2 regions of the Numidum massiliense genome follow, and region 2 is predicted to be linked to the other one. Evidence: predicted binding sites of a transcription regulator. Region 2 holds the regulator's gene; the other holds the start of a gene.
The links. Region 2 encodes CtsR, which represses protease genes until heat stress. Its sites were predicted from a motif close to ATGGTCAATAAAGGTCAAACA; they were not measured.

Region 1 (6,751 bases), 310 kb from region 2:
TGGGCGATGAGGTCAACACACCGCTCGGAGTAACCCCATTCGTTGTCGTACCAGGAGACGACTTTGACGAGGTTGTCGCCGATGATCATCGTCGACAGCGCGTCAATGATTGAGGAGTTAGAGTTGCCGTTGTAGTCTTTGGACACGAGCGGCTCTTCGGAGTAGCCGAGAATGCCTTTCAGTTCCCCTTCAGCGGCAGCTTTCAGCGCGGCGTTTACCTCTTCGACCGTCGTGTCCTTTTCCAATTCGGCGACGAGGTCGACGACGGACACGTTCGGGGTCGGGACGCGCATCGCGAAACCGTTCAGTTTACCATTAAGTTCTGGCAAGACGAGGCCGACAGCTGCGGCGGCACCGGTCGTCGTCGGAATGATCGATTCGCCCGCTGCACGCGCCCGCCGCAAGTCTTTGTGCGGGAGGTCCAAAATTTGTTGGTCGTTCGTGTATGAGTGGACAGTCGTCATCAAGCCGCGCTTGATCCCGAAGTTTTCTTGTAACACTTTAGCGAACGGAGCCAAGCAGTTCGTCGTACAAGAAGCATTAGAGACAACGTCGTGTTTCGCAGCATCGTACTGCTCTTCGTTGACGCCCATGACGATCGTCAAGTCGGCATCGCCAGCCGGTGCAGAGATAACGACTTTTTTCGCACCTGCTTCGATATGTTTGGCGGCATCGACGCGCTTGCGGAAGCGGCCGGTCGATTCGACGACGTATTCGACGCCGAGGTCGCCCCACGGCAATTGTGCCGGATCGCGTTCGGACAGTACTTTAATTTCTTTACCGTCGACGACGATCGCCCCGTCCTTCGCGTCTACTGTGGCGTCGAGAATGCCGTGGACGGAGTCGTATTTAAGTAAGTGTGCTAGCGTTTTTGCATCGGTCAAATCGTTAATTGCGACGATTTCCATGTCGTCCCGTTTGAGTGCGGCGCGAAAGACGAGACGCCCGATGCGACCAAAACCGTTTATTGCTACTTTTACTGCCATAATGTTTCATCCTCCTAAGTGTGGTTCACTTTTATAAAGATGTATCATTTGTCGCGCTGCTGCTTCATCTGTGACGAGAATGTCGCCATTGCCCCCACGACAGACTGAAGCGATGGCAGCTGCCTTACTTTTTCCGCCTGCGACGGCAATGACGATGTCTGCTTGACGCACGTCCTCAAGTTGCAGTCCTGTCGTCTGCATGCGGTAAACTAACTTGCCCCATCGATCAAAATAGTACCCGAATGCCTCCCCGACTGCGTGACCCGCCAACAGTTTTTCAATGCGTTGCCGCGATACTTTACGCCTTCTAGCCATCGCTAGCGCATCGCCGATGCCGTGTACGACGATGCGGGCGCGGTGCAACAGTTGCAGGACTTCCTGCGTGTGCGGCTCATTCATTAACGAATGATACGTCTCTTCGCTCATCTGTTCCGGAATGTGCATTAACTTGTAAGAAGCACCCGTCTTTTTTGCCATCGAGGACGCGAGGTAACTCGCCTGCAACTCGACCGCTTCCCCTAGTCCTCCCCGCGCTGGTACGAACACTGTTTCTTTTAACGTCGAGGTTGCCGTCAGCATTTCCGCAACGGTAGCGACTGTCGTTCCCCCGTTGACGGCGATGACGTCCCCTTTGCGCGCCTTAGACGCGAGCATATGTGCACCTGCGCGGCCTAACGCCTTCTTCACAACAGGCGATTCGTCGGAGTCGCCGGGAACGATGACGACGTCGGTCAAACCGTATGCGGCGGCTACTTCCTCCTCAATCTCCCCTAAGCCGAACAACCGTTTGATCAACGGCTCCATCCCTTCGAGAAGCTCCTCGCCTTCCGACGTCAAGCGCATCCCGATACTCGCCGTTTGGATTAACTGTTGGCTTTTGAGAAAATCGACTTCGCGGCGGAGAACGCGTTCGGTCATCGGCATCGCAGCAGCCAAATTCCTTCTCCCGATCGGTTGCATCAGGCGGATGTGATGGAGCACGTTATACCGCGTGTGCATCACATCGAGTAAATCGGGCAGGAGCTGCTTTTGCATTGCCAACAGTTGCTCCATGCTTTTCTCCCCTCGGGTCGGATATAGTCCCGCGTATCGTATAATGTCCCACGGGACGTAAAAAAAGTGGACGAATACGTCACACCATTATTTTAGCTAACTTGACGCAACTTATGCAAGCTGTTTTGCAAAATAGACACGTAACGTCCACGAATAGTATATATTTTAATTAAGTAAAGCGTTTTAGCCAAGGCGGCGACGCTTCGTCGAGGAAGGAATCATTAGCTCTTCTCGGTATTTCGCCACCGTGCGTCGTGATATTTTTACACCTTTACTTTTTAGAGCGCGCGCCAATTGTTCGTCGGAAAAGGGGCGCTGTTTGTTTTCCGTTTGTACCATCTCTTTAATTTGTTGTTTGACCCCTTCGCGCGACGTCTCACCGCCACCGACTGTCTTTAGGCCACTAGAAAATAACGTTTTATATAGGACGAGCCCGCGCGGCGTTTGCATGTATTTATTGCGGATCGCGCGACTGACGGTCGATTCGTGCACCTCGAGCCGCTCCGCTACGTCGAGGAGTGTCATCGGGCGCAAAAAGGCGATCCCTTGTTTAAAAAATTGTTGTTGGTACTCGAGAATAACGCGCGTAATGTTTAACAATGTCTGCCGCCGCGATTCCAAACTTCGGAACAGCCAGTCAGCTGCTTGAAACCGGTCGTGTAAGTAATCGGCCACTTGTTTCGAGTGCTGCGCGGACGTATGTCTGAGCGGTTCGTATTCCGGATGAATGCGTAGCCGCTCACCGTAATAATCGTTCACCGTGATGACGTACGTTCCGTTCACCTCTTCGATCACGACATCAGGAATGACGTAGTTGCCGGGTTTGTGGATCAACTGCAACCCTGGATTCGGATCTAGCCGCCGCAGCGCCTCGACGACTTGTTGCAACTCGCTCGATTCACAGTCAAGTGCGCGCGCCACTTGTTGCCACTTACCATCTGCTAGCTGCTGCAAATGGTGCTTGACGACTTCCGCGAGTAGCGGATGAGGATCGTTTTGTCGAGCAATTTGCAGTAAGAGGCATTCCTGTAAATTGCGGGCAAAAATACCTGCCGGTTCAAACTGCTGCAACGTGTGGATCACGCGTTCCGCGTCTACTCCCTCAATATCAAAACGTTTACATATATCCTGGACAGAAATGTTTATATACCCTCGTTCATCGAGAAGGCCAATTATAAACCGCGCGATTTTCCGTTCGGCGGCGTCCAATTCACTAAAGCGCAGCTGCTCCTCCATATGCTCGGGAAGCGTCTGCTCGCCACTGACGTTTTCCCACCACTTGTCTAGTTCGCCTTCACTGCGGCGCGACGACCGGGTAACGCCGTGCCAAGACGTCGCATATACGTCGCCTTCGCCCGCTCCTTTCTTCACCGGTTGCTCCGCTATATCGAGTACCGGATTTTCCAGCACTTGCTCTTGCAAGTAAGCGTTTAACTCGGTGGCGGAATACTGCAGTACAGAGAGCGCCTGGCGCAATTCTGGCGTCATCACCAATTGTTGTCTTTGCTCTTGCACTAAATGTAAGCCAGTTTGCATCGCAATCACCTACCTTTATGATAAGCAAAAACGGCCTGCAATACCATCTTGCTTTTTACTCGGATTTTGTATATAATAATGTTTGTTCGTTTATGCGCCTATAGCTCAGGGGATAGAGCACTGGTCTCCGGAACCAGGTGCCCAGGTTCGAATCCTGGTAGGCGCGCCAACAGTAATTAGCCAACTGCGTTCTCCGCGGTTGGCTTTTCTCATTTGAAGCGCTTCGTACGCTGTCCCGTCATTGGCAGTCAGTCGCTTCGCGTATGTGACCGGTCGGCGGCTTCTAGGCCGCGCCCAGCCGCAAACGCGTTTATCGAAATCGACAATGTGGTATACAATAGAAAATAGCTCCACTTCGTTACATAAGACATCGTCTGAAGCGCGTCCATCGCAAATTTACAGCCTTAAGACGCGTTTGACCTTTCTTGACCAAAGGGTTACAAAAGGTTACAATAAGAACAGGAAAGATGACAAACTATTGAGGGGGTTCCACATATGACGTTAGTTCCAACAGTGATCGAGCAAACGAACCGCGGCGAACGCGCCTACGATATATATTCGCGTTTGCTCAAAGATCGCATCATTTTTCTCGGCAGTGCGATTGACGACAACGTCGCCAACACAGTCATCGCGCAGTTGCTCTTTTTAGACGCAGAAAACGCGGATAAAGACATTTCGCTGTACATTAACAGCCCTGGCGGGTCGATTACGGCAGGGATGGCTATTTACGACACGATGCAACTCATTAAAGCGGACGTCTCGACGATTTGCGTCGGATTGGCCGCTTCCATGGGCGCTTTCTTGCTCGCTGCGGGGGAGAAAGGGAAACGCTTCGTGCTCCCCAATAGCGAAGTGATGATCCACCAACCCCTCGGCGGTGCCGAAGGGCAGGCGTCTGACATCGAGATCCGCGCGAAACGCATTTTGCGCGCCCGCGAACGCCTCAATGCGATTCTGGCGGAGCGCACCGGCCAACCTCTGGAAAAAATTGAACGGGACACCGATCGCGATTACTTTATGAGCGCGGAAGAAACGAAAGCGTACGGTTTAGTCGACGACATTATTCGCCAAAAACCGGACAACAAATAAACAGACAACAAATAAACGACAAAAGGCAAAAGGCAAAGGCATCGATCCTATTGAGGGGCGATGCCTTTTTCCATGTGTTTCACGTTTATTCGTCTTTTTCAACCATTGCAGCTAACGTTTCGACTGCTTCCGCGGCGTCGGATCCGGTCGCGGAAACCTTAATTTCCGTATCCGTACTAATCGCCAGGCTCATAATGCCCATAATGCTTTTCGCGTTTACTTTTTTGTCACCTTTGTGAACAAAGATTTCAGCGGCAAATTTATTCGCTTCTTGCACGAAAAGCGCGGCAGGCCGAGCGTGTAATCCCGTCTTTAATTTAACGACAACGTTTTTTTCTGCAGTTTCTGCCATTGCGTTCATCCCCCTACAAATGTCACTTGTCCTATTATAACACGATTTTACCCCGGATTACTCTTTTTTCGCAAGTTGTCAGCAATCTGTTCCAACTTTCGTAATCGGTGGTTGACACCCGATTTACTCACTTTTTCGCCTGGTAGGCGCTCACCAAGTTCTTTCAGGCTCATATCCGGATGTCTTAAACGGACCTCTGCCACCTGCTTAAGGCGCGGTGGTAACTGGTCGAGACCGATCGACTCCTCTATGAGGCGAATATTTTCCACTTGACGCATCGCTGCGCTAATCGTTTTGTTTAAATTCGCCGTTTCACAATTGACAATGCGATTTACGGAATTGCGCATGTCTTTCACGATGCGCACGTCCTCAAACGTAAGTAAGGCGCGGTGCGCGCCGACAAGACTAAAAAACTCCGTTATTTTTTCGCCTTCTTTAATGTAGACGACGTGGCCGTTTTTGCGTTCGATCAACTTCGCGTTTAGTTGAAACGAATTACACAAGTTACAAAGCGCTTGACTGTGTTCTTCGTACAGTGACGCCAGTTCCAAATGGTAGGAAGCACTTTCCGGATTGTTTACCGAGCCGCCGGCCAAAAAGGCGCCTCTGAGATAAGCCCCTGCGCAGTGTGTCTCACCGACGAGCTCCTCGTCGATGCCGTGAATGTACTCGCCCTCGTCACCGACGATCAGCAAGCTTTTTAACAACTCCATCCCGCGCCCCGGGAGGCGTACGAGGTACACGTTATTTTTTTTCAGGCGCATTTTGCGTTGTACCAACAGTTCAGCTTGGACGCTAAACAAGTTTTTTAACAGTGTATAAATGCGTCGCGCAATCGCAGCGTTCTCCGTGCGCACTTCTAACGTTATCCGCCCGCCGTGCAGTTGTAACGTGCCATTCATACGCACGATCGCCGACAACTCGGCACGCTGGCAACACGGAGACGCATCGATTTGCGTCAGCTCTTTTTTCGTATCCGAGGCAAAAGACATGCTCGTTCACCCCTCTACTGTACACCCTCTAGCATCCCCCGGGCGTTCGGTACACGTTTGATTCATCTTTCCTTCGACTGCGTGGGAAGGCGACGATGCGCGAATGAGATCGACAATGCGCGCACTTAAACGACCCGTATGGTGACGCAAATACGTTTCATACTGCCAAAAGTGATCGACGATGACCCCGTACCCCATCTGTTTGACCTCGTCTTCGTCTAAATGGACGACGGTCGCGCCCTTTTCCCGGTATCGAGCGACGACATCGGGCGGCGGTTCGTTGTCGTTGGCGAGGACGTAGTCGAACAAACTAGCACCGACGTGCTCCTGAAGGGCGCGCACGTGATCACTCACCTGAAAGTCGTCGGTTTCTCCCGGTTGCGTCATAATGTTGCACACGTACAGTTTTAGCGCATCCGCCGCGCGAATCGCTGTAGCCATATCGTTCACCAATAAGTTAGGAAGAATGCTCGTGTATAAACTTCCCGGTCCGATGACGATCGCGTCTGCCTCACCAATCGCTGTAATCGCCGCCTGCAGTGGTTTTGGCTCAGGCGGTTCCAAAAACACGCGTTTAATGCGCCCGCCGTAGCGCGGGATATTCGATTCGCCACTCACGACGGTGCCGTCCGCCATCTCAGCCTTGAGCACAACGTCTTCTTCCGACGCCGGCAGCACTTGCCCGCGCACGGCGAGCACGCGGCTCATTTCTTGAATGGCCGTCACGAAATCGCCCGTAATGT
Region 2 (6,751 bases):
GCACTTTCTCCGTCAACTGTCCACCCTCTTCATAGCCGACGTATCCAGGAGGCGCCCCAACTAACCGCGCTGTCGTATGCTTCTCCATGTATTCCGACATATCTAAACGGACGAGAGCTTCTTCGTCACCGAAGAGCGCCTCGGCGAGGGCGCGACTCAGTTCCGTCTTCCCGACGCCAGTCGGCCCGAGGAAAATAAACGAACCGATCGGCCGCTTCGGATCTTTCAGGCCGGCGCGCGCACGGCGGATCGCCCGCGACACCGCTTTGACTGCCTCTTCTTGGCCGATGACGCGTTGGTGTAAAATTTGTTCCATTTTTAGCAGCCGTTCCGACTCTGCTTCGGCAATTTTTTTCACCGGTATGCCGGTCCAACTCGCGCAAATTTCGGCAATGTCGTCACCGGTCACTTCCGAATCGTCCCGCCCTTGATCTTGTTTCCATTTGGCGCGCGTCACATCTAGCTTTTCGCGCAGTTTTTGCTCGTCGTCGCGTAAGCGCGCCGCTTTTTCAAACTCTTGACTTTGGACGGCGGCGTCTTTTTCTTTGCGAATGGCCTCTAACTGTTGCTCCATCTCTTTCAAGTTCGGCGGCATCGTGTAAGAACGCAAGCGTACTTTTGACGCCGCTTCGTCGACGAGGTCAATCGCTTTGTCCGGCAAGTAGCGGTCCGTAATGTAGCGATCAGACAGTTTTACCGCCTGCTCGATCGCTTCGTCTGTTATTTTCACGCGGTGGTGTGCTTCGTAGCGGTCGCGCAACCCTTTTAATATGAGGATCGCTTCGTCCGGCGTCGGCGGTTCCACCGTGATCGGTTGGAAACGGCGTTCGAGGGCGGCGTCTTTTTCAATATGTTTGCGGTACTCGTCTAACGTCGTCGCCCCGATACACTGTAGTTCGCCCCGCGCCAGCGCCGGTTTGAGAATGTTTGAAGCGTCGATCGCTCCTTCGGCTCCGCCGGCGCCGATTAACGTATGCAATTCGTCGATGAACAAAATGATGTTACTCGCCTGCCGAATCTCATCCATAATTTTCTTCAAGCGGTCTTCGAATTCGCCGCGGTATTTCGTCCCGGCGACGACGGTGCCCATATCGAGCGTCATTACCCGCTTGTCACGCAGTATTTCCGGGATTTCGTTGTCGACGATTTTTTGCGCTAACCCTTCGGCGATCGCCGTCTTACCGACGCCTGGTTCCCCGATGAGCACAGGGTTGTTTTTCGTACGACGGCTAAGCACTTGAATGACGCGTTCGATTTCTTTACTGCGCCCGATGACCGGGTCGACGTCACCTTCCTTGGCGGTAGCGGTCAGATCGCGCGCCAAACTGTCAAGTGTCGGCGTGTTCGCGTTGTTGCTCCGCCCTGCTTGATTCGAAGCGACGGCCTCGTTTGAACCTAACAGTTGCAACACTTGTTGCCGCGCTTTATTGAGACTGACTCCTAAGTTGTTCAGCACGCGGGCAGCGACACCTTCCCCTTCGCGAATGAGGCCGAGCAAGATGTGTTCCGTTCCGACATACGTGTGACCGAGCTTGCGCGCTTCGTCCATCGATAGTTCCATCACTTTTTTTGCGCGCGGCGTGTAGGCTGGCGTACCCAGTTGTTCTCCCCCGCGGCCGATGAGCGCCTCGACTTCGTTATGGATTTTTTCTAAATTTAGGCCTAGGCCGATGAGTGCCTTGGCGGCAATCCCTTCACCTTCCCGCACTAGGCCGAGTAAAATGTGCTCCGTACCGATGTTGTTGTGTCCGAGCCGCGCGGCTTCGTCCTGCGCGAGCGCGAGAACTTTTTGCGCGCGCTCTGTCAATCGACCAAACATCATACACAAACACTCCTTTTATCGTTATCGTTAACTCTTTATACGGCATGCCTATTAGCGTGCCTTGCATTACGTACCGTACGAGCGTCTGACTAGCACTTGAACTCCTAAGGTCGTCAATCTTCACCATTACCGCGACCGAGGCGCTCGCGAATCAAACTGGCGCGGCACACGTCCCGTTCGTCCGTGTCGAGTTGTCGACCGGAGATGTGTTGCAAAAAGCCTGGCTGCGTCTGCACTATCAGTTCATTTAATATCGTTGCCGAAATGCCGCTCACTAAACCGAGATCGATCCCTAAACGCAGATCAGACAAACGGCGCATCGCCTCTTTACTGTCGACGACGCGAGCGTGAGCCAAAACGCCGAGTGACCGCTGCACGCGGTCTTCCAACTTTACGCGCACCTCGTGCATTAACTGTTCGCGCGCGCGTTGCTCGTGGTGAACGAGTTGTAGCGCGACGCTGGAGATTTTATCGACAATTTCTGTTTCCGACTGTCCTAACGTCACTTGATTCGATATTTGAAATAAACTGCCCACCGCCTCACTACCTTCACCGTATATGCCTCTGACAGCGAGTCCCACTTGTGTGACCGCCGGAAGGATGCGATTAATTTGCTGTGTCATGACGAGTGCCGGAAGATGCATCATCACCGATGCGCGGACACCTGTACCGACATTCGTCGGGCAGCTCGTTAAATAGCCTAACGTTTCGTCAAAAGCGTAGTCGAGCCGTTCTTCAAAAAAATCGTCAATGCGACTAGCTAGCGCCCACGCTTCCTTCAGTTGCAACCCGGGGAATAAACATTGAATGCGCAAGTGGTCTTCCGCGTTGACCATCACACTAACCGCTTCGTCGCCGCTTAAAACGACGGCCCCGTGACGCGATTCGTCGGCAAGCGCTGGGCTAACGAGATGCTTTTCAACTAACACCCGCTGTTGCAGCGGCGTGAGGTCGTCCATGTGCAGCAATTCCGCTCCCACAAGATGCTCCGTTTGTGGCAATTGGGCGAGTGTTTGCTCGGTGCGCGTCACGACTTCCGCCGCTTGTGAGGCAGTCGCCAACATCGGAAACGGAAGGTCCGAAATGTTTCGCGCGATGCGCACGCGACTACTGATGACGATGTCTGAATGCGGGCCTTTTCCTTTCATCCACTCACTGACTGGATTGTTCATAAACCGTTGTAAAGACAAAACCGATCCCCCCTACTGATCCCGCTCGAGCTCGCGAATGCGGTCGCGAACGTGCGCCGCTTCCTCGAACTCCTCTTTGGCAACTAGTTGTGCAAGCCTCTGTTTTAGCTCACTCAATTCGCGACGTCGTTTTAAATGTTCGCCCCTGCGGGCTGGCAATTTTCCGCTGTGCTGGGTATTACCGTGTACGCGGCGAATGAGCGGCTCTAAGACAGGCTCAAAATAGTGGTAACAGTCACTGCACCCGAAGCGGCCGATTTTACTAAACTGCTGGTAAGTCATCCCGCACGTTTCACAGCGCAACTGCCCTGAGTCACCGGTCCGCGGCCTATTATCGGCGTCAAAAAAATCCGTATTTAACATACCTGCTAGCAAGTTATGAATGGAAAAGCCGTTATGCCAGTCAGGCAGAAACTCCCCTTTTTCCTTAGCGCACGGTTCACAAATGTGAAACTCCGTCTTCTCCCCGTTAACGATTTTCGTAAAGTGCAATGTCGCCGGTCGCTTTCCACATTCTTGACAAAGCATGCACTTATCCCCTTTCTGTGCGCACCACTAAGCTCCTAATGAATGCCAACATGATGTTGGCGCGTAGTTGGTCGCGAATCGGTGTCGGCACTTTAATGACTTCTCGCGAGATCGCGGCTCGCATCAGATGCGCTTCACGCGTGGTCACCATATCTTGTTCGTACAGCTGTTCGATCACACCTTCTGCTGCCGTCTCCGTTATGCTGCCCCCGATTAATTTTACGATGTTGTCGTACCACGCTTTCGGGCACGTCCACTCTATTTTGGAGATGCGGATGTAGCCACCGCCTCCCCGTTTGCTCTCTACGTGATAACCTTGTTCTACGGTAAAGCGCGTACTGATGACGTAATTAATTTGCGATGGCACGCACTGAAACATTTTGGCGAGTTCGCTGCGTTGGATCTCGAGAGAACCGTCACCGCACTGCGCGAGTATTTGCTTGATGTGCTGCTCGATGATGTCCGAAATATTCGCCATATCCCGCCTCCGTTGACCTTGACTAACTTTGACCTTATGTCTTTATTATATAAAGTGTGCCGCCGTTTGACAAGTGGCGGAGGCCAATTTATTTCTTATATTGCCCTAACCAGGTGGTGCGATATACAAAATTTCAAAAAAAACTTGGTTCCGCCACGACGGCGAAACCAAGTTTTTGAAAAGTAGTTGTTCGAAAGGCCCCGATATGATGACTGTCGTTTATGGTGCTACCATCAGTCGCTTCTCGAACAATTACTTGCACGCCTGTCGGAACATCCCCATGGTGCTTCCGACAGTTGTATCATTAGTGAAAGGTCTCTTCACTCACCGATCACGGTTCGTTAACGTCTAATGCAGCTTTTTCGTCCCCATATAATGGCTTCCCCAGTATGGGCCGTAGACGTTGCTAATTTCTACACCGGAACTTGCGGAGTGAATGAACAAGTTACCGCCGATGTAAATACCCGCGTGAGTGGCACCTGGAGCACTATACGTGCTATGGAAGAAGACGACGTCCCCTTGTTTTTTCTTGGATACGCGCTTCCCTTTGTTCCACATCGCTTGAGTCGTGCGCGGTAAGTGTACGCCCTGCTTTTTGTACACGTAAAGGAGAAAGCCGCTGCAATCAAAGCCGCCCGGTGATGTCCCGCCCCAACGGTAGGGAGTGCCGAGATGCCGCTTTGCCTCTTTAACGAGCTTTTTCGTGTTGAGTCCTTTTTTCTTCTTCGGTGCTTTCTTGCTCTTCTTTTTCTTTTTAACTGGCTTTACTTTCCCTTTCACCGCATCGTTCACTTTCTTAATCGTCTGCGGACCAGCGACGCCAGTCACTTTCATACCGTAAGCCCACTGAAAGTCTTTGACAGCTTTCTGTGTCACTGTGCCGTAATAGCCAGTCACACCGACTTTAAAGTAGCCGAGTTTTTTTAGCTTCTTTTGCAAGTCAGTAACGGCTTTACCAGTTGAACCGATGCGCAGCGTCTTAACTTTTTTTGCTGGCTTCTTTGCCGACTTTTTGGTAGTTTTCTTGGCTGGCTTTTTCTTCGCCTTTTTCGCCTTAGCCGCTTTATTGATCTTAGCAATCGTTTTTGACCCTGCGATTCCGTTTGCCTTTAGCTTGTGCTTCTTCTGGAATGCCTTCACGGCATTCTTAGTGATTGGGCCGTAGTAACCAGTGACGTTCGTTTTAAAGTAGCCGAGTCTTTTCAACTTCGACTGAAGATCCTTTACTTTCTTACCGCTCATTCCTTGGCGCAGCGTCTTCGCCTTTTTGGAACTGCCCGACGCTTTAGAGGTAACTGCTTTACCTTTTTTTACACCTAGCGCTCGGAACGTACGCTTGTCGACGACGCCGCTCGCCTTAACCTTATGGGCGCGTTGAAAGTCTTTCACGGCTTTCGTCGTAATCGGCCCAAAGTAGCCCGTCGACTTTTTGTACTTGAAATAGCCTTTCTTCTTCAACTTGTCCTGCAGCTGCTTCACATCTTTATGACTCATGCCTTCCCGGAGCGTTTGATCCCCGAGTGCGGCATAACTGTTCAGGGGTACTGCGAATAGCGCGACCCCAAGTGTCAATGCTAAGAGACGCTTCATAAAGGTTTGGAAGCGTGACACTAATGTTTACCTCCCCTTACTCTTTCATCTGTGTATTCGATGATCCCCTTATCCGCAAGATGTAGTCTATGTGTATACATGCCCTTGTCGGAATGTCTGTCCGCTACCCTCCTTTCGCTTTGCTATTGCACCTGTTGTATAGCACCTTGCTGTATATTACCAACAATAACACACTTGCGGACAAAATTGGTAGAGTTATTTTTTCGCCTCAGTCACCACCTCCTTATTCACACGTACTTGCTCTAGCTAGTGTCAACGAGGTGTCTGGCGTGAAATGAGCATTCAAACAGGCTAACGTCGCTCGGGAAAAAAAAGTTTCAACACGTGTAAAAAAACCGTTCCAGAGGGCAATTGAAACATCCCCTTCTGCATGGACAGAAGGGGATGTTTTTTTGTCACACCGTTTTTTATTCGCCACTCTTTGCGCGCATTTGTGGAAACAGTAGTACATCGCGAATGGAGGGGGAGTCTGTGAGCAACATCACTAACCGGTCGATGCCGATCCCGAGTCCGCCAGTCGGCGGCAAACCGTATTCTAACGCTTCGATAAAATCTTCGTCCATCATGTGCGCTTCGTCGTTACCTTGTTCCCGCTCGATCAACTGTGCTTCGAAGCGCGCGCGCTGATCGATCGGATCGTTCAACTCGGTAAAAGCGTTCGCGTGCTCGCGCCCGACGATGAACAGCTCAAACCGATCGGTGAACCGCGGGTCGGAGGTATTTTTTTTAGCCAAAGGCGAGACTTCCACTGGATGCCCGTAGACGAACGTCGGATTGATCAGCTTTTCTTCGATTCGCTGCTCAAAAAACTCATTCACAATGTGCCCGAACGTCATTTCTGTCTTCACTTCAATCCCGTGTTCGCGGGCCAGGGCGTGTGCCTCCTCATCGCTCATCTCTTGCGAGAAGTCGACGCCGACGTGCTCTTTAATGAGGTCGACCATCGAACGGCGTCGCCACGGCAGCGACATGTCGACTTTCATCCCTTGGTAGTCTAATTCCCGCGATCCGAGCAGTTCGTCGGCTACGTGGACGACGAGGTTTTCCGTCAAATCCATAATGTCGTTGTAGTCAGTGTACGCAGCGTACAGTTCAAGCATCGTAAATTCCGGATTGTGCCGG

Region 1: the regulator CtsR is predicted to act here: its motif matches at 3,988-4,008, upstream of clpP (ATP-dependent Clp endopeptidase proteolytic subunit ClpP).

The regions. Positions count from the first base shown of each region.
Region 1 covers NZ_CTDZ01000009.1:3,428,614-3,435,364, reverse strand. The annotation lists gene gap (type I glyceraldehyde-3-phosphate dehydrogenase) at 1-986, opposite strand, end outside; gene BN1247_RS16115 (sugar-binding transcriptional regulator) at 993-2,039, opposite strand; gene rpoN (RNA polymerase factor sigma-54) at 2,223-3,575, opposite strand; tRNA gene BN1247_RS16105 (tRNA-Arg) at 3,670-3,744, shown strand; gene clpP (ATP-dependent Clp endopeptidase proteolytic subunit ClpP) at 4,071-4,664, shown strand; gene BN1247_RS16095 (HPr family phosphocarrier protein) at 4,750-5,016, opposite strand; gene whiA (DNA-binding protein WhiA) at 5,064-6,008, opposite strand; gene BN1247_RS16085 (gluconeogenesis factor YvcK family protein) at 6,015-6,751, opposite strand, start outside.
Region 2 covers NZ_CTDZ01000009.1:3,118,569-3,125,319, forward strand. The annotation lists gene BN1247_RS14620 (ATP-dependent Clp protease ATP-binding subunit) at 1-1,822, opposite strand, end outside; gene BN1247_RS14625 (protein arginine kinase) at 1,936-2,994, opposite strand; gene BN1247_RS14630 (protein-arginine kinase activator protein McsA) at 3,025-3,540, opposite strand; gene BN1247_RS14635 (CtsR family transcriptional regulator) at 3,545-4,018, opposite strand; gene BN1247_RS14640 (C40 family peptidase) at 4,367-5,629, opposite strand; gene lysS (lysine--tRNA ligase) at 6,037-6,751, opposite strand, start outside.